3 regions of the Alteromonas sp. G4i13 genome follow, and region 2 is predicted to be linked to each of the others. Evidence: predicted binding sites of a transcription regulator. Region 2 holds the regulator's gene; each other region holds the start of a gene.

Region 1 (10,703 bases), on a different contig from region 2:
TGTAGTCATTACAAAACGTTAGAATGTCTACCGTGTTGTGAATGTTAAGCTCGCGCGAGGCGTGCACTACTTTGCTTAGGTGGTAATGATAGAACGCATCGTCTATACCAACAGCCGCTTCAATACCTGTTGTTCCCACTACCTGTCCGGTAGTGGTATCTTCCATTACAAACAAGTATGACTCATCGCCAGGTTCGGTTACGTTTAGTTTGTTAAACGCAGTTTCTGCACGATCAATTTTACGCTGCAGCAACTCGTCGTTGACAGGTAAAGACGTAAAGCCAATACCTGATTCAACGGCGATTTCTTTAAGCGCGTTATAGTCGGCCTTCGTGATAGGGCGAATGATATTCATGTTCGCTACTCGTGTTGTAATTATTCGGCGTTTACAACGGCAGCAACGGCGCGTTCAAAACGTGCAAGACCTTCTTTGATGTCTTCATCAGGAATAACCAGTGAAGGTGCAAAACGAATAACGTTCATGCCAGCAACAAGACACATAAGGTTCTCTTTCGTTGCAGCCATCATGAAGTCACGTGCACGGCCCTGATATTTCTCATTTAACGCACAACCTAACAGCATGCCTTGACCACGTACTTCTTCAAATACGTTGTACTTTTCATTGATAGCACCTAGTAGTTCACGGAATAGGGCTTCTTTCTTAAGTACACCTTCAAGCACTTCTGGCTGGTTCACGATATCTAACGCTTTTTCCGCAACAGCACAGGCTAGTGGGTTACCACCGTAAGTACTACCGTGGGTACCTGGCTTAAGGTGTGCAGCGATGTCTGCTGTGGTAAGCATGGCACCAATTGGAAAGCCGCCACCAAGAGATTTTGCGGTAGTTAGGATATCAGGTGTTACGCCAAGACCCATGTAGGCATAAAGGTGACCAGTACGACCAACACCCGACTGAACTTCGTCAAAAATAAGTAATGCGTTGTGCTTGTCACAAAGCTCGCGAACGCCTTTTACGAAATCTACATCAGGTGGAATAATACCGCCTTCACCCTGAAGCGGTTCCATCATTACCGCGCAGGTTTTGTCAGAAATTAGCGCTTCAAAGGCAGCTAAATCGTTGTAGTCACAGTGGTCAACAGCGCCTGGCTTAGGACCAAAACCGTCAGAGTAAGCAGCTTGACCACCTACTGTTACGGTAAAGAAGGTACGGCCGTGGAAACCTTTGTTGAAAGCGATGATTTGGTTTTTGTCTTCACCGTGCTTGTCCAGCGCCCAGCGACGAGCTAGCTTCAATGCTGCTTCGTTCGCTTCTGCGCCTGAGTTTGCGAAGTAAACTCTATCTGAAAACGTTGCGTCATTTAGCTTTTTAGCTAAACGAAGGGCTGGCTCGTTAGTGAAAACGTTGCTTAAGTGCCAAAGCTTGCTGCCTTGTTCATTAAGAGCTTTCACAAGCTCTGGGTGACAGTGACCTAAAACGTTAACTGCAATACCGCCTGCAAAGTCGATGTACTCAGCTCCATCTTGATCCCATACGCGTGAACCTTCACCTCGAACAGGTACCATACCTGCTGGGTTATAGTTAGGAACCATTACATCATCAAATGTAGCGCGAGTTACGTTCATCTTTGTTACCTCTGCGTTGGGCGCCAATCACACTGTGTGATTTGGCTTATCGAATCTATGAGCACATTTTAGTACTACTTTGGTCGATAAGCGTTAATTGGGCGCGTAAAAACTAATCGGATTTGTTCAACAGTATGCCATTTTTTTTAACATTTGTCTTCTATGCAAAGGGCTGCAGCCCTTTATTTATAAGGACTGTGGCTTAATTTGCAGGAAAAGTGAATAACTATTAACTACTGGGCTATATCAATTAGTAATAATCAATTTTTGCGCTGAGAAAAGGGCTGCATACGGGTTTTAATGCACTGTGAGGCAATAAAAAAGGGGGGATAGGACTGGAAGCCTTACCTGTTTAATGTCGCTAAAAACGGGCAAGGCATTGAGCAACCGTCAATAATTTGGGGCATCATGCACATGAAATGAAAAAGGTGCATAACGAGTGCATGAATATCCACTAAAAAATTAATGATTCTCTTCGTTTTTCACCAAAGGAAGGGTGAAAATATCAATGGTTTTGAGTTTTTCGAGTGCACCTGCAGGGTAGCGTTGCTCCATGAAAAGCGGCTTTACTTCTTTCATTTCAACAAGCTTTAACTGATGTAACATCCGAATTTGTGTGTAGGTTCGGGCTTGATGAAGTACCTTACTGAGTGTTTTAGGCTGTGCGGGTACTTTATCGGCACACGCTCGCATAGGTTCTGCAATAGGCAAGCGCATTAAATGCATCCACTCCAGAATATCCGCGCTGATTGCATCTGCGAATTCTTGCTGTAGTGCAATAAGGTGGTTGGCTGAAGGAGCCACTTTGAGTAGCGCTTCATGTCGCTTTTGCTCTTTGTCTTTCTGGCATTCTTGCAACAGATGTAGCTGAATTTTATCGAACAGTTTGAAGTAAAGTCTTGTTACGACACAACGCCCCAAATTACTAAGCATCGCAAGGGTATAAGCCTGGTTTTTGTTTAGATCCGTAAGCGCTGCAAGGCGTTTCGCCGTTATGGCAACGCCAGTCGTATAAGGCGTAAGCTTTTGTTTAATTAGCGGGTAAGGGTCGGTAATCTGAGGCATAGCACGCTTTAAGATGAGCGACGGTATCAATGTGCGTAGGTTTTCAATACCCAAAAAGCTCAATGCTGTGCGCAGTGTCTCTACAACAATGATACGCCCACGGGAGTCTTTGCGTCTAAATTGTGGAGTATTCACCACAACGATCAGTTCATCATAAAGCCATGGCATGGTTGCGGCAATTGGCTCTAGTTTCGAAACCGAGCATGCTTTCACGGAAAGTGCATCAAGAAGCTCGCCGATATTTTCGGGCAAGTTAAGTACGTTTTGAACGAGCTCGTCGGTATAGCTTAGCTGCTCTGTTAATTCACCTAGAAGGATCTCGTGAAGATGGTGACTCACTGATTCAAGGTATGACGCTTCGGTTTTCTCTTGAAGGCGCTTGTTTTCAATCGCCACTTTTTCAACGTGCAGTAGCAGCCTGCGCGCATCACCTTGCTCCGATTGCTCGAAGCTTACTTCTCCCACCTTGCGCCTTCCTAGCATTTCCAGCACTCGCTCTGGCGATATGATCATATTTTCAAAACGATCATCTATCGTGGGCGGTGTGGTTGCCCCCATTGTCATATTAAAAGCACTCCTGCTCATAACTTTTTGGTGAACGGCAATATTATCGTACATCAGGGGCCTTTATTACTTTCGCTACGGTAATGATAAAAATGGTAGCTACTGCTTGAAAGCAAGCCTTATTTACCCTGCAACTGTTGATATTGCGTGTGCGATGCTTCGTATAATCTTTATTCAGCGCATTGGCTAAAACGAATTATGAAAAGTTAAACGAAAAATCAGTGAATTGCGAGTAATTCTGGCCTTCAAGCGTAACCTTTTACGCTATAAAAGCGTATCGGCATCAAACTCGTATACTTAAATTGATTTAAACTGAAGAAATGCATCCAGTACGCTATGACCGTGTTCGGTAAGCAGTGACTCGGGGTGGTACTGCACGCCCCAAATAGGATGATGGTTATGGGAAATTGCCATGATTTCCTTTGTGCCCTTTGCGGTTTCACACCATGCATCAACACTCAGTGAGGCAGGTAGCGATGCGGGATCTAAAACCAATGAGTGGTAGCGCGTCACGTTAAACGGGTTAGGTAAGCCTTTGAACAGGCCACTGTTGCGGTGTGTTAGGGGTGAAATTTTTCCATGCTTAATCTCTTGTGCACCTACTACCTTGGCACCAAACACTTGACCTATAGCTTGATGACCCAGGCATACACCTAAAATAGGAATCTTGCCTGCAAAATGTTCAATCGCAGATAAGCTGATGCCCGCTTCGTTAGGCGTGCATGGTCCCGGTGAAATAACTAACTGTGAAGGCGCTAAGCGAGATATGTCGTCTAAGGTCAGTGCGTTATTTCGCACCACTTCAACGTCGACGCTGAGCTCAGTGAAATACCGAGCGAGGTTATGAGTGAACGAATCGAAGTTATCAATTAACAGCAACACAGCAGTGCTAGTCCTTGGTATTTCTAAGTTGCGAAGGTTTTAGCCATGAAGGATTAAATGAACCCTTCATGGCGTGTAGCAAGATGTTGGAATTCGGCTGTTATGGCTTTGGAATAAAGCCGACTGCTTTGTATACCTTAGCCAAAGTTTCAGCCGCTCGCGCTGACGCTTTCTCAGCACCCTGACGCATTACGTCGTCAAGATATGCTCTGTCTGCGCGAATTTCAGCATAGCGGGCCTGAATGGGTTCAAGTAGAGCAACCACAGCGTCTGCAACATCACCTTTAAGGTGGCCATACATTTTGTCAGTATATTCAGGCTCAAGCTCTTTAATTGATTTACCCGTCGCAAGTGAAAGTAGGGTCAGTAAGTTAGACACGCCTGGTTTTTCAGTTGGGTTAAAGTAGATATTAGCTTGCTCGTCAGAGTCGGTCACGGCACGTTTGATTTTCTTGGCCAACTTCTTAGGATCTTCTAATAAGCCGATGAAGTTATTCGGGTTGTTGTCAGACTTAGACATCTTCTTTTCAGGCTCTTGAAGGCTCATGATGCGAGCGCCAAAGTCTGGGATATACGGGTCAGGTAGACGAAATACATCGCCGTATAGATTGTTAACACGTGTAGCAATGTCACGAGTCAATTCAAGGTGCTGCTTCTGATCTTCACCTACCGGTACTTTATCTGCTTGGTATAGCAAAATATCTGCTGCTTGGAGTACAGGGTAGCTGTATAAGCCTACATTAATGTTATTTTCGTTCTTCGCAGACTTATCTTTGAATTGAGTCATGCGATTAAGCTCACCCATTTGGGCGTAACAATTCAATACCCAAGATAGCTGTGCATGTTCAGGCACATGGGATTGCAAAAACAGAGTACTTTTTTGTGGATCAATACCGCAAGCAAGGTAAAGAGAAAGGCCGTCTAGACAAGCTTCAGCAAGCTGCTTAGGGTCTTGTCGTACAGTAATAGCATGCAAATCCACTATCATATATAAGCAGTCGTGGTCGTCTTGCATGGAAACCCACTGTTTAAGTGCACCCATGTAATTGCCAAGGGTAAGTTGTCCTGAAGGCTGACAGCCACTTAATACAACGGGTTTATTACTCATTTCTTTTTACCTGTAATACGTTAAATACTGTGAAAATAAAGCTTGAGAAAATAAAGCTTCAAAAATTATGCTTTAGACAGTGACGCTAGTTCATTGCGCATTTGCTCAATGACATCGCTGTAGTTGGGTTGAGAAAAAATAGCCGAACCAGCCACAAACATATCCGCGCCCGCTTCCGCTATTTCGCGAATGTTATCGACTTTTACGCCACCGTCAATTTCAATTCGAATATCGTAGCCGCTTTCTAATACACGCTGTTTCACCGCGCGCACTTTATCTAAGGTGCTAGGAATAAACTTTTGACCACCAAACCCTGGGTTAACCGACATAATAAGAATGTGGTGCAGTTTGTCCATGACGTGGTCAAGGTAATGTAGTGGCGTTGCTGGGTTAAATACGAGCCCCGGCTTGCAACCTGCATCGATAATAAGCTGTAGAGAGCGGTCTATGTGCTCAGACGCTTCTGGGTGAAAACTAATATAGCTGGCCCCTGCATTCGCGAATTTTCCAATTAAGTCATCGACGGGCTTCACCATTAGGTGCACATCAATGGGAGCTGTAATGCCGTAGTTTCTTAACGCCTCGCAAATCATTGGCCCAAACGTAAGATTGGGTACATAGTGGTTATCCATTACATCGAAATGCACCACATCAGCGCCAGCCTCTAATACCTTTTCTACGTCTTCGCCAAGTCGAGCGAAATCGGCCGATAGTATTGATGGAGCAATTAGGAATGGTTTCATTGCATGTCCTTTCATTCTAAAAACAACAAGGTGCGTTGCCACTTACGTTTCACCTTTGCGAAAGTTTACCCAAATCCGTGCTTCTTTACTATGCAAAGGGTTAATCAGCGTTAATTTCACGGAAATTTAAGATAAACGGACTTTGTCAGAGCGTTGCCCAATTTTGGTGAGCGCGCGTTATGTTGGTGCATTTTTATGCAGCGTTTTTTTGTTTCGGTGACAGCGGGTGATTTTTTTAATTGAAATTATATTTTAAATTTCAATTGGTTAATTTATTTTTTGCGAGTTTTTTTGGTGAACCATAAATGGGCATCAACTTTGCGTTATCCAGTCCAAAAAAGAAAACACAGACAGAAAAAACGAATTACAACAAGTTTGAATTTGACTGGAGAACACACATGAAAACATCTACAAAAAGAACAATACTTGCCGCTGCTATTTCTTCAGCGTGTCTGTTAACAGCCATGCCTAGCTATGCAGAAGGTTCATTCACTGCTAACGCTAGTGCAACCAGTAACTATATTTGGCGTGGTTTAACACAAACCGTTAACGAAGCCGCAGTACAGGGTGGTATCGATTACGCGCATGAAAGTGGTTTTTATGCGGGTACATGGGCGTCGAACGTAAGCTATGCATCAGATGATATTTATTCTTACGAGCATGACGTATATTTCGGATACTCAGGCGAGTCTGACGGCATTGCATATGACTTCGGCTACCTATACTACAACTATGACGCAGAAGCTGAATTCGATTTCGCAGAGATCTACGGTTCAGTAGGCATGGGTGGAGTAAGCGTAACAGTTTATCTACTTGCGCACACCGAAGCTGACGAAGCAGAAGGCCAAGATTTCGGCTTTGGCCAGGCTTACTACGCATCTTTTGATTACACCACAGAAATTTTGAATGGCACTGAGTTGACTCTACATGCTGGTTATCACAGCGGTGACTTTGTTGAAGCTTTCAACTTTGGCGACGGTGAGACTGACAGCTATGCAGACTACGGCGTAAGCATTGCGAAAGATGGTTTCAGCTTTGCTGTAACTGGAACGAACTTAGATGATGTTGGTGCTGACGCACTAGATAACGACGAGTTGAAATTCACTGTAGCTTACTCAGTAGATTTCGAACTTTAAAAGTTAAGTTAAGAGGCCTAAGGATAGGCCTCTTAAATTAAACGTTGAGTACTAAAAGCCTAATGTGTTTTCGTTAGGCTTTTCATTTCTTACAAGCAACGCATTTTTAACTTGTTCGTAACCTGCTTTTGATTATAATGAGATTAATTTTTAAACGAGTGTAAGGAGTATTCAGGATGAAGGTTCTTCCATTTTTTGCGATTTGTGGAGCGGTAGCGCTTGTTAGCGTTGCGGTCACAAGTACGCCAAATTCACACTCGTCAGTATGCGAATTCCAACCCGTTACGGAGTTCAACCCCAAGTTGCCCGCAAGCCATATTCAAAACCAATGTGCCCGTCATCAAGAGGGTGTTGAGGAAGTCAGTTGGCTGTCATGGATAGCGGGGAAATCATCATCTTTCCAATTCCACTTTTTAGACCTACTTGAGTTGATGCACAGCGACGAAGGTAATCGAGATTTCACCTCACCTGCTAACGACACTTAGGGGAAAATTATGCAGTCTGGTACTGGTTTTTGGTCAGTTCTAGGTAGTGTAGTTGCTAGTCTATTTGGTGTTCAGAGCCATAAAAACTACGAACGTGACTTTACTAAAGGCACTTTTATCAGTTTCGCCGTCATTGGCGTAATCTTGGTCGTGCTGTTTGTTGTTACGCTTTTTATGTTCGTTAAATGGTATACGGGCTATAGCGCATAGCAATTGCGTGAATACACATTAAAATCGTATGCGGGTAAGGCGGTCGATGCGCTACCTATAAGACGTTTTTTAGGCACCACACACTAAACTGAAGGGCGGTGAAACGTCTTCTTTTTTCGAGTGTTTCGCTTTGGTGCGACGTTAGCTGGAGGGAAATAAGCCAAAATTTCATCCACAGGCTGTCGCTTTGCACCGTTTTGACTTATCGAACGCTTAACTGACAGCATACTGAAATCTGCCCCGTGATAAAGCGACCGAGTTAGCGGTAAATCGTGATTTGAGATGAGGACGGGTATGCCTCGCTTTTTTGACGCGCGGGTGGCGAGCTCAGCCAGCTTCTCTTGAGATTCTTGTCCGAAGCTTCGCGCCGCATAGCTGGTAAACGCTGCAGTCTTGCTGATAGGAGCATACGGTGGGTCACAATAAATAACATTGCCACGCCTAGCTCTAGAAAAAACCTTTTCAAAAGGAAGACAAGTAAACGTCGCTTTTTGCGATTTTTCCGAAAACACAAACATCTCGTCTTCTGGAAAGTACGGCTTTTTATAGCGGCCAAAAGGTACGTTAAAACGCCCTTGAAGGCTGTAGCGGCATAAACCGTTGTACCCATGTCGGTTTAAATAAAGAAAAAGAATCGCTCGGTAGTATTCATCTTGCGTTGCGTTGAACTCTTCGCGCAAGTCATAGTACATCTTTTCTTCATTGCGACTTCCATCAAAAAACGCGCGTGCATCGTTAATCAGTGCATCGGGCTGCGCTTTAAGGAAATTGTATAAGTTGATGAGATCAGGATTGATGTCATTAAGCAGGTAGCGTTTGTATTGCGTATTCAGAAATACAGATCCGGCACCAACAAACGGTTCAATGAGTTTATTGGCTTGCGGTAATCTGGCCTGAATATGCTCAACCAAGCTGTATTTGCCACCGGCCCATTTTAAAAAAGCCCGGTTTTTTTTCTGCATCATGCTTAAACGTTACTACCTAGACGGAATGAAGACGGTGGTTTTTCCGTGCGCCGCCGTTCCAAGGGAAAGGGTCGTCTTTATACTTTTATGCTGATCAGTATCAGATATCACCACACTAAAGGTAGATTGTAACTTTCATCAGTAAAACGGACAACCAACAAGTGTCGCAAGAACGGAATTTTGCTCATTTACTGGAAATATTATAGCCACACGGTTGTGAAATGACTTAATTTTGCGCTTTGCTCATCTCTGAGAGGATTTGGTTTCCTCGCTTTATAAAAGCATTTTGTTTACCTGGATATTCGGGTAAATTTGTTCGTGCTTGTTGCGCTTGAGATAACGACGTGTAGATTTGCTTGTTAACTACTACAAACCAGTCGCCACCATAGCGCGTCGTTTTATAAATTCGCGTTTGCTCAGTTAGATTGTTTTCTCGTAGGAACTCACTGAGAACAGACTCACTTTTCATCGCTAACAACTGTATAGCGTAGTCATTTTCCCCAATCCAGCCTTCTTGACTCGATTCACTGGCCACTGTGGTTGGCGCTACATTATCGTTGACGCCGTCCGAGTTTGATTTGGCACCTTGAGCAGGTTGTTGATCACGTAGCGCACCGTTGCTAACCACCTCTGAACCATTGGAATCAGTGGTATTATCTCCAATCGGGGCATTCTCAAACTGGTTACTGTCTGCCTGTTCTGAAGATGGCGCAACTTCAGGTAAGGATGAAACCGCATTTTCCCAATTGGTAATCAACGGACCGTTATCTGACGATTCATCAATTAACGAGCCACCAACGTCTACACTATCATCATTGGGCGCGGAAACAAGCTCTACGTTGCCTATTTGGTTGGTTGCTTGAGTTGCTGAGTTTGATGCTGTTGTTTCGCTTTCATCGGTTTCACCATTGCCTATAAGCTTGTTATAAGCAGATCCGGGCTCAACCTGCGTTCTTTCAGGTTCTGGCGAAGGTTGACTAATAGGCGCAAAAATCGATGCTAATTTATCACCGTATTGCCAGTAAATAAGGCCAGAAAACGTAGCAAGGAACACGCATATAACAGCGATATAAAACCACTTAGACTTTAACGGGTTGATAAAAGTTTGCGTATTTTCACGCTGTCTATTTTCTAAATGAGCCTGAAAAGCCTCGCGACGTGAAGCAATCATTTTGTCGAGCTCTGACTCGAAGCTAGGCTGTTCGCTAATGACTGACTGGCTGCTAATTATTAGTGGGGTTTCTGTATTTTTTGCAGGAAGCCACTGCTTGGCGCGCTCAGCCCATTCGTTATTCGCGAACAAAAGCACATTTAAATGCTGTTTGTTACCAGCGAACCGACTTTGCAACACCAAGTCCCATAGTTCTTGCAATAGTGCATCAGGAAGATTGTGGGCTTGGGTGATGGCTATAAGAATTGGACCTTCGTGACTATTTAGGTCGGAAAGTAGTTCGTTTAGAGGCCTAACGAAGCTACCCACCACTTGACCAAGAAGCTGCCGACAAAGTTGTCGACGGTAGTCAGAGGGCTCCATATTTTCTTGTGCAGTTAAATACGCAATCTCGGTATCATCGTGTTGCTGGAAGACAAAGGCTTCAAGGGTCTTTTGTTGTTGAGCAATAGACTCACCACTGACAAAAATCAGCTGAGAAGAGTAATTGACCAAATATTCCAAACGTTCATGCAGTTCACTTTGCATGGGAGTTTGCCCTTATTCACCGTTGCTTTAAAAACTGTCCTGCAACGCATTTCTTTATGATTCCAACTAACGTAGGGAAGTCAAGATAGACGCGTTGCCTGGTTGTCGCGAGGGCTAATGACTAAGAAAGGATGTCAGTAAGAATGGCGTCCGTGACGTCCTTGGTAACAACCGCTTTGCCTATGCCTTGAGGAAGTACAAATCGAATACTGCCAGCTTCCACTTTTTTATCGCGTTTCATATGCTTAACGTAGTCATCCTT
Region 2 (10,703 bases):
CCGTATTGGCGCTTAATCGTTTTATCATTGCATAGGCGCTCGCTTGCCATTTCAGCAATTCTACCGTCAGTAACATACACAGAAAAGACGTCGCTATTGCCCTGTAAATCAGTTTTGCAGGTCAAATATTGACCGGTTTGTGGGGCGATGTCACTATACTCATCGGAATTTTGAAAATAGTTTATCGAACCGCACACAAGTGCAGCTAAGATAAAAATTATCCACTTTCCGGTAGCAACAATTCTGAAATTCGTCAAAAAAACGACCAAATGAATTAACGATTTATATAGTGATTTCATCAGTTAAGGTTATTTATTGCAATAGGTAAATTTATTTTATTGTGTTAACTCATTGAAAAATTACGTATTTTTATAAGTAAACCTGATTTTTATTAAACGCTGTTTATTAGTAGCATATCTGCCAAGAATAGAATCAGCTATTCGTCGCAGATTGACAATAATAATAACAAGTAAATTAACCTGACCATGTGGTCAAGTATTATTTTGCAAACTCAATAGCCTCGGGCGATTGCTGTTAAATAAAAATATAAAATTGTAATAAATTTGACACGAACCTTTACGACAATTTGTCGGGTTCAGTGAAAGTCATAGGTTTTATGTAGTACTTTTTGCACTACACTAGGCCGAGTAAAAAAGAATTTTAAACAAAAGGGAAACACACACATGAACTTCAAAGCAAAGCTAAGTCGCGTAGCGATCGCTGTTGCTGTTGCTGCAGGTTTGGCTGGTACAGCCACGGCACAGACAACAACGTCGTCTATTCGAGGCAATGTTGTCACTGAAGCTGGCTCAGACCTTTCTGGCGCGACAGTCACAATTAAACACGAACCAACAGGTACTTCCTCGGTCGCGACCACAAATGAAAACGGCACTTTTTCTTCGCGCGGTCTTCGCGTGGGTGGCCCTTATACTATCACTATTTCAGGTGATGGTTTCGTTCCTGCGAAAGTAGAAAACGTTTATCTTTCTCTAGACCAAGCGTTGGATCTTCCAATTCAACTTGAGTCGTCTCGTAGCACTGAAGTTATTACTGTAACTGGTAGTACTGCAGGCACTGGGTATACTAATGAAGCTCTTAGCACAAGTCTAGGTCTTCAAGCGCTTCAGCAAGTAGTATCGATTGACCGTGATATTACAGATGCGGCTCAACTTGACCCTTTTGCATCAGTAAACGTTCAAAGCGGTGGTTCAAAAGAGCTTAGCATTGCGGGTGCGAATAATAAGTTCAATTCTTTGACAGTGGATGGTGTAGCATTAAACGACCGTTTCGGCCTTAACGCTAACGGTTACCCTACTCAGCGCTCTCCAATTTCTTATGATGCAATTGAATCTTTGTCAATCCAGACCGCGCCGTTTGACGTTGAGTATAACGGGTTTACCGGTGGTACAATCAACGCTGTAACCAAATCAGGCACGAACGAATTCCACGGCTCAGTTGGTTACTATTACACTGACGATTCATTCGCTGGCGATAACAATGGTGATGAAGAATTCAATCTTGATTTCGAAGAAGAAACGTTTGTTGCCACTTTAGGTGGTCCGTTAATAAAAGATAAGCTCTTTTTCTTTGTAGCTTACGATAAATTTGAATCTGTAGCACCGCTTAATCGTGGGCCTGCTGGGTCAGGCGCCGTTAATGAAGTTCCAAATATCACGCTAGATGATGTTGCCCAAGTTTCTCAAATCGTTTCTGACGTTTGGGGCTTTGACATAGGCAACTTCCAGAAAGACGATGTACAAGACGAGAAAGTTCTTGCAAATATCGATTGGAATATCAACGATGATCACCGCGCTAAGTTTACTTATATGCTTACCGACGGTAACTCAATCAATGAGCAAAATGGTAACAACTTCCTAGCGCAAGACGAAGTACTTGGCGCATCTTCTGCGTGGTATGACCGCTCAGAAAAGGTTGAAAGTTTCATTGCACACGTCTTCTCTGACTGGACTTCAGACTTCTCTACACAGTTCAAAGTAGCAAAAACAACGCAAGCTACAGGCCAAGAGTCGCTAAATGGTTCTGAGTTCCCTAACTTTGCCGTTTTCCTACGTGAAGTCGATGGCGATGAAAATTACTTGACGATTGGTCCAGACCGCTTCCGTCACGGTAACTCTCTTGATCAGGACTTCTTCCAAGTTAAACTAGTTGGTATTTACACAACTGGCGACCATATCATGAAGTTTGGTTATGAGCGTGAAGAAGTTGACGTAAATAACCTATTTGCACAAAACTCTGAAGGTTCATACCTATTTAACAGCCTAGAAGACCTTGCAAATGCTGAAGCTTCTGCGCTGCTTTACAATAATGCTATTACAAACGATGAGAACGACCTTCGTGCGATCTGGGGTTACAACTACAACTCACTTTACTTCCAAGATTCTTGGGAAGCGACAGCTGAGTTAACTATTGACGCTGGTATCCGTTATGACTGGTATGAAGCTGAAGGCTCTATCCGCGAGAACCAAAACTTTGTAGACCGCTACGGCTATTCAAACACCAATGATGTTGATGGGCTGGATGTAATTCTTCCTCGTGTGTCATTCCAGTGGTATGCGTCTGATTATACAACTGTACGTGGTGGTATTGGTCGCTTCTCTGGTGGGGCGCCAAGCGTTTGGGTATCAAACAGCTACTCAAATGACGGCGTAATTTCTGACAATTATCAAGACTTTGGTTCTGGTCAGACATACCAAGTTCCTACTACACCAGATGCTGCTACAGGCCAGTACATTCCACAGAACATTCTTGACCAGCTTGCTAACATTGACCCAGATGGCGATGTGAACGCGCTGGCAGATGACTTTGATATACCTACAACTTGGAAAGTAAGCTTAGGTGTTGCGCACGAGCCAGAGATGGAAGAACTAGAAGGTTGGTTGTTCTCTGCTGATGTGCTTTACAACAAGCTTGAAAATGCTACTTACTGGTATGATCAACGCTGCGAAAACCCAGTTAGTACAGCGCCTGATGGTCGTGGTGTTTATGACTGTAGCGAAGGTCCAGAAGCTATCGTAACAAGCTCAATTGATGAAGGTGATTCAATATTATACGCCTTGTCTGCTTCAAAAGCTTGGGATACCTCTTATGGCTCATTCGACTTCTTTACAAGTTATACTTATGCTGACGTAGAAGATATCGGCTATGGTACATCTTCAACTGCGACATCTAACTACTCCGACTTTGCTGCTTATGATCGTCAACAACCACAAGCTGGCACGTCTAACTTCCAGACCGAGCACCTTTGGAAAATGCGCTTCAATTGGAAGAAAGAGTTAATTGACGGCTATGAAACGACTGTTTCAATCTTTGCCGAGCGTCGCTCTGGCCAGCCTTATAGCTACACATTCGATGAAAACAACGCATGTGTGCTAGATGTTGGTGGTGGTCGTTGTGCGCGTGAAAGCCGTAACGATGATGCAGGACACCTGCTTTACGTTCCAGATGGCATCAATGATCCATTGTTTGCAGCAACTTCATTTGGTGGTGACCTAGCAGCTCAGCAAGAGTTCATCGACTATATTAATAGTTCAGAGCTAGCTCAGTACAAGGGTGGAATTGCTGAACGTAATGGCGACAACTCTCGCTGGTCAACAATCATTGATGTGCGTATTCAACAAGAACTACCAGCGCTTTACCCTGAGCATAAGTTGACGGTTTTCTTTGATATAGAAAACTTCGGTAACCTACTGAATGACGATTGGGGCCGCATCGAGCGTACTCGCTATGAATATGAGCGTGCTGTAGTTTCTGCAAATATCGTAGATGGTCAATATGAATATTTTGACTTGAACAGTGATTCACGTATTAAAAACCTAGAAGTGCTTGACCAATCAGTATGGCAAGTTCAGTTCGGTATTAAATACGACTTCTAATTACTTAGTTTAAAAAAGTTGTAGTGTTAGGTGCCACTCTCCTTAACAGGAAGTGGCACTTTTTTATGTCTGCGATTTATCTCACACACCTGTTACTTACCGCGCATAGCCTTTGCTTATGATCTAAGTCCCTCCACTACACGAATTAACTGACGAGAAAATTTTTTAAATGCTCGCAAGGAGGGCTTATGACAAAACGTATGCTAATGGTAATGACGTCTCATGAAATAATGGGTGATACGGGTAAGAAAACAGGCATGTGGTTAGAAGAGTTCGCAGCGCCATATTACGCATTTAAAGATCAAGACTATACGATTACCCTTGCGTCGCCAATGGGAGGCCAAGTACCTATCGACCCAAATAGCCTTGCAGATGATGCGATGACAGACGACGCAATAAGATATACAAAAGATGAACTGGCGCGAAGTGCAATGGCGTCGACCATACCGCTTGAAGATGTGCGTGCTGAAGAATTTGACGCCGTATTTTACCCGGGCGGTCACGGCCCTTTGTGGGACCTTTCTGACAACGCGCACTCGATTAAGTTAATCGAAGACACAATTGCAGCGAATAAGCCTGTTGGTGCAGTGTGCCACGCTCCAATCGTGCTTAAGGACGTTAAAACTCCAGATGGCAAGTACTTAGTTGATGGTAAACAGGTAACTGGATTTTCAAACAGCGAAGAAGCGGCAATGGAACTCACTGACGTAGTGCCTTACTTAGTTGAAGATGAGCTAGTCAAAAAGGGTGGAAAATATGAAAGTGCCGACGATTTCGCCGTAAAAGTGTGTACTGATGGCTTGTTGGTAACGGGACAGAATCCACCATCGTCACGCCCCGCAGCAGATGCGCTAATTAAGCTTTTATCTTAGGAAAGCTTCAGTTAATTACCGAGTCAGAAACCGCATCTTGTATGCGGTTTCTTATTTTTTGATTGTCAGCTTTTGGAGCCATGGCTAAACGTTTTCAAATAAATCTTCAACGCGTTGTCTTAATTCTTCAATTCTTGTCACGTCAGCAGGGGCAATAAAAATCGTGTCATCACCCGCAATCGTCCCTAATACGCCATCTTTTTTACTCAATGAATCAAGTAGACGAGCAATAAGCTGTGCAGCACCAGGGCTGGTTCTAATGATTACCATTACGTTGTTGTGAACGATATCCAGTACTAGCTGTTTAAGAGGGCTTTTAGCCGTAGGCATACCTAGCTCTGGAGGCAAGCAATACACCATGTCACCTCGGGCATTTCGCGTGCGTACCGCGCCGAATTTGCTTAGCATTCTAGAGATTTTAGACTGGCTGATATTGTCGAAGCCTTGTGCTTTTAATGCATCAACAATTTCACCCTGTGAACCGTAACTTTCTGCTTTAAGAATTTCTTTAAAAGCTTTGATGAGTAGCTCTTGTTTTGCGTTTGCCATTAGCGCTCTTTTCTTTTTTGAGGGTTATCGTTAGGAATTATATTTAGTATGCGTATATTGTGCCGTACAGGTAGACTTTGCGCAATTTCTTTGCATAATCATTCATGATAATGAATATCGAGATAAAATCGCCATAAATAACGTTAATAAGACGATCCGGTGATTGAGTTTTCCCCCGCGTTGCATTAGTGTGACGTTCCGTTTAAATACGTGAAGTAATCCCATAGGAGAAATGGTATGAAAGTAGCCGTGTTAGGTGCTGCCGGTGGTATTGGTCAGGCGCTGTCTTTGTTGTTGAAAACACAATTGCCAGCAGGTTCAGATTTAGCGCTTTACGACGTAGCGCCAGTTGTTCCTGGTGTTGCCGTTGATTTGAGCCACATCCCCACTGCGGTAAAAGTAACCGGTCACGGTAAAGATGACCTAGCTGATGCACTAACTGGAGCAGACGTTGTTCTAATTCCAGCGGGTATGCCTCGTAAGCCAGGTATGGATCGCTCTGATCTATTCAACATCAACGCCGGCATTGTTAAAAACCTAATCGAAGGTGTAGCTGATAACTGCCCGAACGCGTGTGTTGGTATCATCACTAACCCAGTTAACACTACTGTTGCTATTGCAGCTGAAACGCTTAAAGCAAAAGGCGTTTACGACAAGAATAAGCTTTTCGGTGTAACGACACTAGACGTTATCCGTGCTGAAACGTTTGTTGCTGAACTTAAAGGTGTAGACGTATCTTCTGTGCACGTACCGGTAATCGGTGGTCACTCTGGTACAACTATCCTTCCTCTACTTTCACAAGTTGAAGGCGTAGAGTTCACAGACGAAGAAGTTGCTAGCCTAACTACTCGTATCCAAAACGCGGGTACTGAAGTTGTTGAAGCTAAAGCGGGCGGCGGTTCTGCAACCCTATCAATGGGTCAAGCAGCGGCACGCTTCTGTCTATCTCTAGTTGCAGCAATGCAAGGTGAGAACGTTGTTGAGTACACTTATGTACAAACTGACGACAGCGACGACGCAGCATTCTTTGCACATCCAGTTCGCCTAGGCGCAAACGGTGTTGAAGAAATCTTGCCATACGGCGAGCTAAGCGCATTTGAAGAAAAAGCGAAAAACGACATGCTTGAAGGCCTACGTGGCGACATCAAGCTAGGCGTAGACTTCGTAAACGGCTAATTGGTGAGTGTCATTGGCAGGCCTTTGAACGTAGGCACGCCGTGAATACTTCCCTGTAGGCTTCGCCACCGCATCCCTGCGGTGGAGAGCCTACTTATCAAAGCCCCGCCAACTCCGAATATCTCAATAGCCTAATCACTGAAGTTTTTTTAGAAAAGAGCAGTCTGTTACGACCTTACGTATCCAGCCTTTTTTGTTGCGTCTTTGTAGGCTTTGTCGCGGCATCCTAGGCACAGAAGCGCCTATTTATTAAAGTACCGCCAATTAAGCATTTTACCCATAGCTAGCAATAAGTTTATTTCCTAATTGACTTACTGTGTCTGTAATGGCTCTATTCTAAACAACTTTATTGGGCCCATCGCGACTGGGTAGCCTTTGTGTAATGCGTATGTATAGCCGGAAATCATGTTGTCCGTAAGAACGAATAGGATAATCTTTGAAGCGAAAGTTGTGTGGGAAGCTTCAATTTCGATGACTCGAGCATCTATGCTTACATCGTCAGCAGTAAATGGTGATTGGACTTCCCTAAATGCGTCTTCCCCTTTTCTATAAACGCGCAGTGAGCCTCGTTCGCTTTCGTACAATTCGAGTAAAGCTAATTCGGGTCTATCTAAATACTGCATAACACCAATCCAAGTGCCAAAAGGATGATTAGCGATATGCTGCTTTGCATTAGATAGTATCTGCTTGCGGTTTTCTAAAAACTTTCTCGGCGTTGACTTTGCTTCCTGTTTAACGATTAGATAAGTCTGAGAAATATAACTTTCTTTGTCCTTATAGCTCGACTCTAATACGTTAAAAGCGTTATCTAAGTGAGGCGAAAGAGTAAGCGTGCGTGTAACATCACCTTCGATCGTTGTTTTAATTGTGCACCGGTTTTCTATGCAAGTGATGTCGTCATTGGTAAACGGTGTGCGACGCATTTTTTTGAAGCCTCCTGGGATGGCGATTTCAAAAAAGCTGTGTTCGCCACTTTCTTGTATTTGAAGCAACCTAAATGTCGTTTCATCTTGACTTATGCCTTCCCACAAACCCGGGGGTAATTCCATTGTGCTTGCGAAAGAGAGCTTATTAAACGAAAGCAAAAGCAAAGTAGAAAAGGTTAGTAGTAAAAATGTTCGCACTTTTTATTCCCTTAAAATGTATGGGGTACAAATTTTGTTACTAACTATATGCGTATTTTGTTGAGTCACAAATACATTCGTTATTTACTAGTGACTTGAAGCTCTTTTTGTTCGAATTAAACAAGGATGTGTTATGACTTTTTTTAAATGCGCTAGTTTACTTTCCATCACATTTTTTAGTTTATGCATTAACGCCAATACGGTTGCGGCAACAAGCAATACGGCGTCATTGGCAGACACTGCGTTTGCTCAGTTGCCTGAAGCATTAACGCTCAAAGGCGATGCACTTCCCTTTACCGATTACAAGGCATGGTTAGCACATGTGCAAAGTAATAATCAAAAAGTTGCGTTTGTGGATCGATGGCAAAAAGCGGTCAATCCTAAAAAGTTCAATGCACTCATGAAGGATACAAGTGCCCAGTGGATTGAATACGAGTCGGATGGATTGAAAATTTCAGGTGTTATGGTGTCGCCAAAGCATGTTGGTGACAAAAAACTCCCCGTGATTATTTATAATCGCGGTGGTAACCATAAACATAATGTAACGCGCATAGCCGTGGTTGAGCGTCTAATGCCGCTTGCGCAGCAGGGTTATATTGTCTTAGCGAGTAACTACCGCGGTGCTAAATTTAGCCAAGGTAAAGATGAATTTGGCGGCGATGATGTAAACGACGTTTTGCGACTGATTGAAATAGCCAAACAGTTACCTAATGTCGACTCTAACAAGATTGCCTTATATGGCGTGAGTCGTGGCGGCATGATGACATGGCAGGCGCTTCGAAAGAACACAAGTGACATTGCCAGCGCAGTGATTGTAGCAGGCCCGTCTGATTTGCATACAACTGTGGCGCGCCGTCCAGACATGCAGGCGCTGCTTAATAAACTTGTTCCGAATATGGAGCAAAACCAAACAAAAGCCCTTGATGAACGCTCAGCGGTAAAATGGATTGATGAGCTAAATCCTGATGTACCTATTTTGCTAGTGCACGGAAGCGCAGATATGCGCGTTGATGTTTCACATTCGCTTAAGGCGGCACAGCATCTAAAAGACAATAACCACTCGCATAAGCTGGTTGTTTACGAAAACGGCGATCATAGTTTAACTTTCTATCGCGATAAAGTGGAAAGCGAAATCAATAGTTGGTTAGCGGTGCACTTTCAATAACGCAATAAAAAAGCCCGCAACGAAATACGAAGCGGGCCTCTTTAATTTAAAGGGTTAGCGTACTTAACCTGTGTTACGCATACCAATGGCAATACCGGCAATAGTTACCATCATGGCGCGTTCTAGGCTGGTGTTCTGTGCATCGTCACCGGCTTTACGGATACGATCTAAAAGCTCAATTTGCAGGTAATGAAGTGGCTGAAGGTATCCTGCACGGATCTCCATCGACTCTTTACCCTGCGGGTCGTTCTTCATAATGTCGTCATCGCCTGTGATAGCCAAGAGTGACGAGATGCTTTCTTTAAGCTCGCTACGTAATGCTTCACCAAAGTGTTTAAGCTCTTTTGGTACCAAGCGCTCGTCATAAGCTTCGCTAATACGTGGGTCAGCTTTATGGAACACCATGTCTAGCATAGAAAGACGTGAACGGTAGAATGGCCATTCGCTGAACATCTCGTTAACCACTTTCTCATTCTCAGGGGTCTTCACGCTATCAATAGCACGCATAACGCCTAGCCAGCTTGGCAGTACCAAACGGGTTTGTGCCCAAGCAAATATCCATGGAATCGCACGTAGGCTCTCAATACCGCCTTGAGGCTTACGCTTCGCAGGTCGGCTACCTAGTGGGAGTTTGCCTAACTCTTGCTCTGGCGTTGCAACACGGAAGTAAGGTACGAACTCTTTATCGTGACGCACGGTTGCACGGTAGTTATCGCGACCTTGGGCTGCCATTGCAGTTATAAGCTCTCGCCACTCTTCTTTTGGTGCCGGAGGCGGGAATAACATGGCTTCAATTATAGCGCTAGCGTAAATACCCAAGCTGCGTTTAGCCAGCTTAGGCATACCGAATTTATAGCGAATAGTTTCGCCTTGTTCTGTTACGCGGAAACCGCCTTCTAGTGAGCCAGGAGGTTGTGAGTAAATAGCCGCGTGTGCTGGCAATCCACCGCGGCCAATTGTACCGCCACGTCCGTGGAATAGGGTCAGGCTTACGTCAAACTCATCAGCAATGGCAACCAATGCTTCTTGCGACTGATACTGTGCCCAGCCAGCAGCCAATGCACCAGCGTCTTTCGCTGAATCAGAGTAACCGATCATAACGAATTGACGGCCTTTAACGTAACCGCGATACCAGTCGATAGACAGAAGTTTGCGCATTACGTCAGGTGAGTTGTTCAAATCGTCTAGCGTTTCGAACAATGGTGCCACTGGCATAGGCCAATCTACACCACTTTCTTGAAGTAGAAGCTGTACGGCCATGACATCTGACGGCTCACTGGCCATAGAGATGATATAAATACCAAAGCCGTGCTTGCTGTGCTTCGCAATTACCTTACAGGTATCAAGCACTTCTTTCACGTCGTCAGACGCGTCCCATTGCGCAGGGAAAAGCGGGCGTTTTGAGCCAAGCTCGCGTAATAAGAAAGCTTGCTTGTCGGCTTCGCTCCACTGAGCATAATCACCAAGACCAAGATAGCGAGTGAGTTCGCTAAAGACGTCTGCGTGACGCTCAGAGTCCTGACGTACATCAAGGCGCAGAAGGTGAATACCGAATACTCGAGCACGGCGAATAGTGTCTAGTAACAGTCCGTTTGCCACGACCTGCATACCGCAGTCTAACAATGACTGGTAGCAAAGCATTAACGGCTCGATTAGCTCATCGTCGCTTTCTATCCAGTTTGAAGTATCTGGGTTCTTACCTGCTAAGTAGTCGCTAATGCCATCGCGGGTTGCGATGAACTTGTCAACGAGTGGACGAAGAAGGGCGCGGTATGGCTCGTTGGCGTCGCCGACTTTTTCGCGTAACGCGTCGTTGCAGTCGTACATTGAAAGCTCAACTTGTAAGCGATCAAGATCAATAGCGAAAAGTTTGGCTGCACGCTTTCTGGCAAGTAAGAGTACTTGCTCAGTCACTTTTGACGTT
Region 3 (10,703 bases), on a different contig from region 2:
AAATTGATATACGTTCTTTGCCATAAACTAAATCCTCCTACTGAGCCTGAATGCGTAATTCAGCACTTGAACGACTGATGTGACCAAGCAAGTTTTTCACATCACTGGTTTTTGGCTTAATAAGCTTGAAGCGTTTCAGCGTTGCGGCGAAATCAGTAAGCAACGACAACGAGTGCTCGCTTCCTGTTTCTTCGTAATGCTGATTAATTAAGCCACGTAAGTGCTCAGCAAGAATCGCTTTATCTTCAATTGGCATTACATCGACCAGTTCCGCATTTACACGGTTATCAAGGTCGTCGCCATCATCCATAAGATAAGCAAAACCACCAGTCATACCTGCACCGAAGTTAACACCAACCGGACCAAGTACAGCCACGATACCGCCTGTCATATATTCACAGCCGTTATCGCCAATGCCTTCAACTACCGCAATAGCACCAGAGTTACGTACGCCAAAGCGCTCGCCAGCACGGCCAGCAGCAAACAGCTTACCGCCTGTTGCACCGTAAAGGCAGGTGTTACCCATAATGGCGCTGTCGTGGGCGTCGTAAGAGATATTGCGAGGTGGGTGAATAACAAGCTTACCGCCGGTCATCCCTTTACCTACATAATCATTGGCATCACCTTCAAGGTGCATATGCAGGCCGCCAGCGTTCCACACACCGAAGCTCTGACCCGCTGTACCGGTAAGTTCAACTTTGATAGGTGTATCTTCAAAGTCGTGGTTACCGTGGTGTTTAGCGATTTCACCTGATAGCAATGCGCCGACAGAGCGATCCGTATTGCGGATTGGGTATTTAAGGGTAATAGATTTACCTTCAACAACCGCTTGCTGGCCGTCTTTAAGCATCTGCGCGTTCAATTCACCTTTATCGATAGGTGCGTTGGTCGTTTGTGAGCAGAATAAGCGCGTATGGTCGCCTGCTTTAGGCTGCGCTAGCAACGGAGACAAATCTAAACGGTTTTGCTTAGCGGTAATGCCATCTAAAACTTTAAGTAGCTCTGTGCGACCAACAAGGTCGTCGAACTTAGCAATACCCATAGACGCCATGATTTCACGCACTTCTTGAGCAATAAACTTGAAGTAGTTCATTACCATATCAGGTAAGCCAATGAAGTGGTCGTCACGCAGTTTTTGATCCTGCGTTGCAACACCGGTCGCACAGTTGTTCAAGTGGCAAATACGTAGATATTTACAGCCTAAAGCCACCATTGGACCTGTACCAAAACCAAAGCTCTCAGCGCCTAAAATACCGGCTTTTACTACGTCTAAGCCTGTTTTCAAACCACCGTCGGTTTGAACGCGTACTTTGTGACGTAAGCCGTTTTCAATAAGCGCTTGCTGAGTTTCAGATAAACCAAGCTCAAATGGGCTACCCGCATACTTAACTGATGTTAGCGGGCTTGCACCTGTACCGCCGTCGTAACCTGAAACGGTGATAAGGTCGGCATAGGCTTTCGCTACACCTGTTGCAATGGTGCCAACACCCGGCTCAGATACTAGCTTAACGGATATAAGTGCCGTTGGATTAACCTGTTTCAAATCGAAAATTAGCTGTGCCAAATCTTCAATTGAGTAAATATCGTGGTGTGGTGGTGGTGAAATAAGGGTTACACCCGGCACAGAGAAACGTAGCTGTGCGATGTATTTATTTACCTTATCGCCAGGAAGCTGACCGCCTTCACCCGGTTTTGCACCCTGCGCCACTTTAATTTGAATAACGTTTGCGTTAACCAAATAGTGTGGCGTTACACCAAAGCGACCTGAAGCCACCTGCTTAATTTTAGAGTTCTTTTCAGTTCCAAAGCGAGAAGGGTGTTCGCCACCTTCTCCCGAGTTAGACTGACCGCCCAGGCGGTTCATGGCAATCGCTAGCGCTTCATGCGCTTCAGGGCTTAGTGCACCAATTGACATTGCCGCAGTATCAAAGCGTGGGAATAAGTTTTCCGGTGCTTCTACTTCACTAATATCAATAGGGTCGCAATCAGGGTTTATAGCTAGCAAGTCGCGAATGTGCGCAGGCGCACGCTCGTTAACAAGCTTTGCATATTGCTGGTAGTCGTCGTAGTTACCAGACACCACAGCTTTTTGAAGCGTACTGACTACGTCTGGGTTATAGGCGTGATATTCGCCACCGTGCACGTATTTAAGCAAGCCGCCGTGATCGACAGATTTACGCTTAAGCCAAGCAATACGGTTTAGGTTGATAAGATCTTGCTGGAAATCATCGAAGCCCGCACCTTGAATGCGTGAGGTCACACCTTTAAAGCATAACTTCATCACTTCATTGTTAATACCCACTGCTTCAAACAGTTTAGAGCTACGGTAGCTAGCAACAGTGCTAATACCCATTTTCGACATGATCTTGTACAAGCCTTTGTTGATACCCTTACGGTAGTTCAACGTGGCCTGCATAGGAGAAATATCTAGCTCGCCTTTTTCACAAAGCTGCTCAATAGTTTCATATGCTAGGAATGGGTAAACCGCAGTGGCACCTAAGCCAATCAACACCGCGAAATGGTGTGGATCGCGGGCACTTGCTGTCTCAACAACAACGTTAGCATCGCAGCGCAATGACTTTTCAACTAAGCGACGTTGTACCGCACCAACTGCCATTGCAGCAGGGATAACCAAGCGATTTTGTTTAATGTTTCTGTCAGACAGAATAACGAATGCAGCACGCTTGTTTTTAACCAGCATTTCTACTTCGTTACAAACGCGCTCGATGGCTTTCTTCAAACCTTCTTGCGGCGCATACTGAAGCTCCACGACTTCTGAGTAGTAGTTGTCTGGGTTAAATTCGCGCAGTTGCTTAAGGTCGGTATACATTAGCACTGGCGAGTCAAACAATACGCGGTCAGCGTAACCTGAGGTTTCGCTAAATACGTTTTGCTCGCGGCCAATACAGGTTGCCAACGACATAACGTGGTTTTCACGTAGCGGGTCGATTGGCGGGTTAGTTACCTGTGCAAATTGCTGACGGAAATAGTCGTAAACCGTACGCTGACGAGATGACATAACCGCCATTGGCGTGTCATCACCCATTGAACCAACCGCTTCTTGACCGTCTTTCGCGAGTACTTTTACAACTTGTTGAATTTCTTCATAGCTGTAGGCGTGTAGCTTGTGGTACACCGCCATGGCATCGTCGTCAAACACGCGTTTACCAATTAATGACGCATCAAGCTTTTCAATTGGTGTAAGTCGACGAATATGCTTATCTAGCCACTCTTTATAAGGGTGACGTGCTTTTAAGTCTTCATCAATTTCAGTAGAGCGCCAGATTTTGCCTGTGTATGTGTCTACAGCAAGCATTTCACCTGGGCCTACACGGCCTTTTTCAATTACGTCAGCTTGCTCGTAATCCCAGATACCTACTTCTGAGGCTAGGGTAATGAAACCGTTCTTAGTAATAACGTAACGAGCAGGACGTAGACCATTTCTATCAAGGTTACAGGCAACGTGGCGACCGTTAGTTAAAACGATACCCGCTGGGCCGTCCCATGGTTCCATGTGCATAGAGTTAAACTCGTAAAATGCACGAAGATCATCGTCCATGGTCTTGTTGTTTTGATAGGCGGGTGGAACAAGTAACCGCATAGCACGGAATAAATCCATACCGCCGGCTAAGAATAGCTCCAGCATGTTATCCAGCGATGATGAGTCTGAACCTTCAGTATTAACAAAAGGTGCTGCATCTTTAAGATCTGGAATAAGTGGCGTTGCGAATTTAGCAGCACGTGCCATGGCCCAGTCGCGGTTTCCTTTAATGGTGTTAATTTCACCGTTGTGCGCAAGGAAGCGGAAAGGCTGAGCAAGCGGCCAGCGTGGTAGTGTATTTGTTGAAAAGCGTTGGTGAAAAACGCAAATTGCGCTTTGCATACGCTCATCGGCAAGATCGTGATAAAAGGCGGGTAAATCTTTTGGCATTACCAAGCCTTTGTAGATCGTTACCAAGCCCGACAAACAAGCTACGTAAAAATCGGGATCTTTCTCAAGACGTTTTTCAGCGCGGCGGCGGATCATATACAAACGACGCTCAAGGTCGCGTTTTCTCCAACCTGCTGGCGCGTTCACAAATACCTGTTCAATTTGTGGAACACCCGTTAGCGCTAATTCACCCAGTACTGAGTGGTCGACAGGCACTTCGCGCCAACCCACTACTGAAAGTGTTTCTTTTTCTAGTTCTTCATTAAGTACTTCACGCGCGGCTTGCGCAAGTACCGGGTCCTGACTTAAGAAAATCATGCCCACGCCGTATTTTTTGCTGAGTTTCCAGCCATTTTCTTCGGCGATTGCATGGAAGAACGCATCCGGTTTCTGTAGTAATAAACCACAGCCGTCACCGGTTTTCCCGTCGGCGGCGATACCGCCACGATGCTGCATACGGTCAAGACCGTGTATTGCAGTAGTTACCAATTCATGACTGGCTTCCCCATGAGTGTGAGCGATTAAGCCAAACCCACAGTTGTCCCGGGAATCATTGGGATTATATAAACTCATCTCTTAACTCCTTCAACCTTTTGACTGGGCAAGGTATGCGTTGCGTGTAGATGCGCCTAGGTTTGCGTATCACAACATTATTAGACGTCTTTTATGCCTGCGAGCGGTATTGCTCGCGGCGTGCGCCTTTCTTGTCGTTATTTTATTATTAGAGGATTCCAGTCGTTTCCGCATTTTTATGCATTATTGCGATGCGGGCCGTACAAAATACCCACATTAAAAACTAAAATCAAACGCTAAAAGTATAAGCTTTATAGTGAATTAGTATAAATATAATTAAATATATATTAATCAGTTGTTTACGTGGCGTCATTTATGTTTGTAACAAAAATGTTATCAGTATTGCAAAGTGAATAACTCACCCCTTATAAATGATACTACTTCTCATTTGCGTTTTATTAATGAATAAATATGCTTTGAAATTGATGTTTTATGTTGTCAATAGCGGTTTGCGGTGTATTTTTATTAATTTGTAAAGCTATGGTTCCACTAATATAAGTAGTTTGCTATATTGATTGAAAATTAACCACAGGTAAGGCTCGTGGTGCGCTGAAGGATGTTGATAGAGAGCCCTGTGTGTGAATTGAGTGTACGCTTATGTGGAAGGCGAAGAATAAAAATTCACTGTGGTGGCGTGCTGTTAAGACAATAAGGATTATTGTATGAATACACTACATGCTTCACCACTGCCTTTATTTAGTATAGATGATCATATTCTAACTGGCGACAATATCACCTTCAGGCTTTCTCCTAACACATCTGGGCGTTTTCAATCTGGATCTCCCGATACTATTGTTATTCATTTTACCGCCGGTAGTAGCCTTTCATCTTCGGTGAATGTCTTGACCAATGCCGATAGCGGTGTGTCAGCTCACTTTGCCGTTGGACGCAATGGTGACATTGTCCAAATGCTTCCGACTAATAAAATAGCGTGGCACGCAGGAGAAAGTTATTACGAGGGGCGTAGTGGCTTGAATCAGTACTCTATCGGCATTGAATTAGACAATGCCGGCCAGCTTAAGGCAAGAGGAGATGGCACCTTTGAAAGTTGGTTTGGCGAAATTTTTGGCGAGAATGAAGTATTAGCTGCCCAGCATATTAACCAACAGTCTATGGGCTATTGGCACAAGTACACCGACGTACAAATTGTTAGGACGCTATCGCTGTGTAAAGCGTTGTGTAGCCACTACAACATCTCTACTATCGTCGGGCATGAAGAAATAGCGCCGTCACGAAAGGTCGATCCTGGCCCCGCTTTTCCCCTTCAAAGACTCAAAGCCGCTGTTTTGCAAAGTGATAGTGAAAGGTGGGCAACTGAGTCAAGTGATTCGAATTCACAGCGAGAGGCGCATGATCAAATTCAGCGGGATCTCGCTAGCCCTGTAAAGCGGGTGGCCAATGTAAGTGCCAATTCGCTGAATGTGAGAAAAGGGCCAGATGTTTCGTACCCAACTGTCGAGAACGGTTTGAATAAGGGCGAAGTGCTAAAAATACTGGAAAAGCGAGGGGAGTGGGCGAAAGTGTCTTACACGAAGGTGGGATGGGTGAATACCAAATACATTAATGAAATTACTGAAAAGTCGCCTTTCAAATCCTAATTCTGAGCAGGGCCACAGAGTTATGCTTTGACAAACCGCATTCCCGAAAAGAGGAAAGCCTGATAGGATAACCGCAAAATAAGCTTAAATTAGACGTACATGCATTCAGATTCACCAAACGATTCTTGGGCAATTCGCTTTGCCCAATTTGTTCAGCGTTTTGGCACTCTAAAGCTCAGCATATTGTTTGTTGTTCTTTCGCTTGTGTTTACGCTAGGGGGCTCATACGTAATTCGCGTGAGCATGGGAAGCCAGGTTCAGCCCGATGACTTCATCAGTGCTGTAGTACTGACCATGTTATCTGCGCCTTGGGTACTTTATTTCTTTAGTGAGTTAATCAAGCAATTAGAAAACTCACGTACCAACTTAAAGGAAGTGGTAAGCCAGTTGGAAAGTTTGCGTGAAGAAGATGTCTTTCTTAACCGCGAACTTCAAAGCAACATCAGACAGCTTAATCACGAGATAGAGCAGCGCAAGCAAGCACAAGAAGAGCGTGAGGCGCTGTTTAAAGACTTAGAAAAAGAAATTCAGGATAAATCAGAACAAGAAGCACAAGCACGCCGCTTATCAACCTTGTTACGTTCAATCATCGATGCCTCACCAGACTTAATATATTACCGAAATGAAGAAGGCAGGTTTGCTGGTTGTAACCGTATAGCGGAGCTTATGACGGGCAAAACCGAGCAAGAGCTGCTTGGCTTAACGCCAAAAGACGTATATGAGGAAGAGCTTGCCCGCCAAATTGTAGCGAGTGATCACGAAGTTCTAGAAACCAACGCCAGTATCACAGAAGAGCTGTGGCTTCGCTTTGCTGATGGACGTCGTCGTTACTTCGAAATGAAGCGTGTACCTTTCTTCGATAAAGACGGTAATCGCCTTGGCTTGTTGTCGTTCGGTCGAGACATGACTGAGCGTAAGCAGGCTGAAAATGCTGCTGCAAAAGCAAGTACCGACAAAACTCGCTTTATCGCAACCATAAGTCATGAGCTACGCACACCGCTAAACGGTATTGTGGGCTTAAGCCGTATGCTGCGTGATACCGAGTTGAGTGAAGAACAATTTAACTGGGTAAGTACGATATACGCCAGCGCTATAACATTAGGTAATATTTTTAACGATATTATCGACCTTGATAAGTTAGACAGAGATAAGCTTGAGCTGAGTCTAAAAACCATATCGTTGAAAGACTTTACCGAAGAACTTAGCAGCATTATTCGTCTACTTGCAGCCGACAAACAGCTAGAGCTTAAAACGACAATTAACGAGCCGCTTCCCCGTCTTGTTGAAATAGATGGTACGCGCCTTCGTCAGATATTATGGAACATCCTGTTTAACGCAGTGAAGTTCACACAAAAAGGTCACGTAAGTTTAACGGTTTCATCGACGAAACCTGATGGTGATAAGGCGTATGTGACATTTGTGATTGAAGACACGGGCGTAGGTATTCCTGAAAGCGAAATTGATAAGATTTTTGCCATGTACTATCAGGTTGATCACCCTGACCACCAATCGGCCACAGGTACCGGTATTGGATTGGCAATTTGTAAGCAAATGGTCGACTTGATGAAAGGTGAAATTCACGTTTCAAGTAAAGTGGGTAAAGGCACCCGTTTTGAAATTGTGTTGCCTGTTCAAATTTCTAATAGCCCGATGAAAGTCGCGCAGCTTCAAGTGACAGGGCTCAATATCTTGTTAGTAGAAGATATTGAATTGAACGTAATGGTCGCTAAAGCCTTGCTCGAGAAGCTTGGCCAGAAAGTCGATGTAGCAATGACCGGTCAAGAAGCCATAGACAAAGTCAGGGAAAACCAATACGACCTTATCTTGCTTGATATTCAATTGCCTGACATGACAGGATTCGATGTGGCAAGTACGATTATTGAAGAAGATCTGGTTATGCAAACGCCTATCGTGGCGCTAACGGCAAACGTCATTAAAAAGCGTGATGAATACTTAGAAAACGGTATGGATGACGTTATTGCGAAGCCGATTAAAAAATCTCGCGTTATCGAGGTGTTTAACGAGCTGTTCCATGCACCACCTGCACCGCTTGAAATTGATGGCGAAGTAGAGCGCCCCGAACCTAACAAAACATTAAGTAACATTTTAGATATGGACTTGTTACAGATGTTAGTTGATACCATAGGGGATGAAATGGTGCGCGCTAGCGTTAAAGTATTCCAAGAAAAAATGCCTGAATACATGGAAATACTGCAGCTAAGCTTAAGTGCGGACGAAAAGTCAGAAGTGTGCTCACAGGCTCACAAAATTAAAGGCGCCGCTGGCTCTGTTGGTTTGGCTCGTGTACAGCGTATTGCTAATCAAATTCAACAGGGCGACCACCCTACATGGTGGGAGAACGTGCATGATTGGGTGGAAGAGCTACAAATGGCGGTTCAGCACGACATGAAGGCACTACACGATTGGCTGAATGAACAGCAGGTTGATGACTAGTTAGCATAACGCGCTCTTTAATAGGAAACGTAAAAAAGAGGGCTTGCCCTCTTTTTTGTTATAAAAACTGCGCTTGAGAAAGCGGTCAGAGCAGCGTTGCTAAGTAGCTAAGCCTCTCCTTAAAAAAAGCGGCAGGCTGATCTTATTTATACAGTGGTAAAAGGAATTAATGCGATGACAATTAGCGCACAACAAGAAACCGTGTTTTCAAATAATCAGCTCAGTGTTGAGGAAATTCCCTCACTTCAAACGCTCGCATTACTTCCTATATCCAAAAAGTACCGGACACTAAATATCCTCTCCATTGGATTGATAGCCTTAGTGCTAATCGGTATTGCTTCTGCGTTACGATTCCAAAGCTTTTGGTCATTGCCAGAAGGACTGCTGCAAGCCTACCCGTATGTTGTTGCTGGTATCGTCGCTGTAGGCTCTCTATGGGCGCTGTACCACTTTTTTGCTGATGTACGCATATTTTATGCGATTCGAGAGCAAGACATCAGTAAGCAGTCAGGGCTAATTTTTAGAAAACTTTCGTGCCAACCTATTTTGCGTGTTCAGCATGTAGAGGTTAATCGCGGTCCATTGGACAGGTGGGCGGGTCTTGCCTCACTTCAGGTGTTTTCGGCTGGTGGTGAAATGCACACGTTTGAGATACCTGGGTTAAGCATTGAAAGGGCAGAGCAGTTGCGTGAGTTCATTCTTGCTCATAAAGATATAGGTGCACGCTAATGACGGCATCAGAAACGCCCTCACACCAAGCGCCTACACTTAATCAGTCAAAAGAGCTGAAAGAAGATACTGCGCTCAAGTCCCATGGGCAAGATGCTAATATGGAAGAACCGAAACTTAAAGTAGAAACGGGTGATGAGTGGCAGCGCCTCTCTCTAATTTCTATTTTGTACTTTACTATTCGCAATTTTACCAACTCGGCTCAAGTGCTTATTTATACCATTCCCGCCTTAGCCATATCGTTCAATATTTGGGATAACCTGCTGTCGCCTGAAGTACTAATCGGTGCTGGAATCCTTTTTCTATCTACCAGTGTTAGCGGCGTAATAAGCTTTTTAATGTACAAGTTTCGCGTGCACAACCAGCACGTTGAGATTCATCATGGCGTGTTCCAACGCCGCTATACCAACTTGCCTTTGTGGCGTATTCAAAACGTTAAGATAGAACGCCCTTTTTATTACCGACCTTTTGGGTACGCGTTAGTGGTGCTTGATACCGCAGGAAGTGGGAAAGAAGAAGCTAAAATTGTAGCGGTTCCTGAAGATTATGCTGAAGCGCTCAAAAAGCAGGTGTTGTATGAAAAAGCGCTGCACGATGAGGGTGACCTGGATTGTTTGCCAAATGAAGATATATCCGACGAGCAGAGTTCGTCTTTTCCCACGCCACGAACGCGCACTAAAGCGATAGATTCTTCCCATTCAAATGAAGAAGTATTAAATCGACGGTCCGTGAAAGACATCATTATTCACGGTATCACCAACAATCGCGTGTGGATCATACTGGGTGCTGCGGCACCTTTCTATGACGATGTGTTCGGTCTGGTTTCAGAGTGGTTAGCCGATAAAGGCTTGCAGCTTAATCAGCTGGTTGGTGAACAAACGGTTGCGTGGTGGCAATTTGGATTGTATGCCTTTGTCATTCTCATGATGCTTATGGCGTTAGTGGCACTGCTGAGTGTTGGTGGCGCGCTTTTCACTTTTTACGGCTACACACTTTCACGAACAGGTGATCGCTATATCCGTCGCAGCGGCTTGCTTAATAAACTGGAAGTCAGCATGCGAGCTTCACGCATCCAAATGATTACGGCGAAGCAAGACTGGCTGGATAAAATACTAAAGCGGGTGAATTTGTATTTTGAGCAGAACTCAACGGCTGGGCAGCAAATGCAAGAACTGATGTCGCCAAATAAGCTTATTGTGCCATCGGTAACCGAAGATGAAGCCTTCGCGCTTAGTCAAGAAGTGATGCCAGGATGTGACCTGCGAGGTCAAGATTATCAAACCATTAGTAAGCGATTTATTACTTTTTGGTTGCTTGCGGGCTGGACGTTGCCTTTTATTACCTTTTTCACTATTGGCGCTGTGTCATCCCATCTAGATATTATGATAGGTTCACTCGTTGTCTTTAGTGCGGTATCG

What was found. The regulator ArgR, encoded in region 2, controls arginine synthesis, uptake and breakdown. The targets are predictions, from matches to a motif close to ANTGAATANNTATTCANT.
Region 1: ACFI6J_RS10915 (aspartate aminotransferase family protein) is a predicted target of ArgR. The motif match lies at 1,802-1,819, and genes of this name have one in related genera.
Region 3: gltB (glutamate synthase large subunit) is a predicted target of ArgR. The motif match lies at 4,780-4,797, and genes of this name have one in related genera.

What each region holds. Positions count from the first base shown of each region.
Region 1 is NZ_JBHNYX010000018.1:73,358-84,060, reverse strand. Features, by position in the region: gene astA (arginine N-succinyltransferase) at 1-355, opposite strand, end outside; gene ACFI6J_RS10915 (aspartate aminotransferase family protein) at 376-1,584, opposite strand; gene ACFI6J_RS10910 (HDOD domain-containing protein) at 2,047-3,213, opposite strand; gene ACFI6J_RS10905 (anthranilate synthase component II) at 3,511-4,095, opposite strand; gene trpS (tryptophan--tRNA ligase) at 4,196-5,203, opposite strand; gene rpe (ribulose-phosphate 3-epimerase) at 5,269-5,946, opposite strand; gene ACFI6J_RS10890 (TorF family putative porin) at 6,252-7,082, shown strand; gene ACFI6J_RS10885 (hypothetical protein) at 7,259-7,567, shown strand; gene ACFI6J_RS10880 (DUF2970 domain-containing protein) at 7,577-7,777, shown strand; gene ACFI6J_RS10875 (Dam family site-specific DNA-(adenine-N6)-methyltransferase) at 7,861-8,742, opposite strand; gene ACFI6J_RS10870 (SPOR domain-containing protein) at 8,969-10,441, opposite strand; gene aroB (3-dehydroquinate synthase) at 10,563-10,703, opposite strand, start outside.
Region 2 is NZ_JBHNYX010000020.1:31,206-41,908, forward strand. Features, by position in the region: gene ACFI6J_RS11510 (PhnD/SsuA/transferrin family substrate-binding protein) at 1-299, opposite strand, end outside; gene ACFI6J_RS11515 (TonB-dependent receptor) at 684-3,893, shown strand; gene ACFI6J_RS11520 (type 1 glutamine amidotransferase domain-containing protein) at 4,082-4,765, shown strand; gene argR (transcriptional regulator ArgR) at 4,850-5,314, opposite strand; gene mdh (malate dehydrogenase) at 5,552-6,490, shown strand; gene ACFI6J_RS11535 (hypothetical protein) at 6,802-7,614, opposite strand; gene ACFI6J_RS11540 (alpha/beta hydrolase family protein) at 7,748-8,779, shown strand; gene ppc (phosphoenolpyruvate carboxylase) at 8,843-10,703, opposite strand, start outside.
Region 3 is NZ_JBHNYX010000012.1:31,328-42,030, forward strand. Features, by position in the region: gene ACFI6J_RS07840 (FAD-dependent oxidoreductase) at 1-24, opposite strand, end outside; gene gltB (glutamate synthase large subunit) at 38-4,504, opposite strand; gene ACFI6J_RS07850 (N-acetylmuramoyl-L-alanine amidase) at 5,167-6,102, shown strand; gene arcB (aerobic respiration two-component sensor histidine kinase ArcB) at 6,202-8,556, shown strand; gene ACFI6J_RS07860 (PH domain-containing protein) at 8,731-9,285, shown strand; gene ACFI6J_RS07865 (PH domain-containing protein) at 9,285-10,703, shown strand, end outside.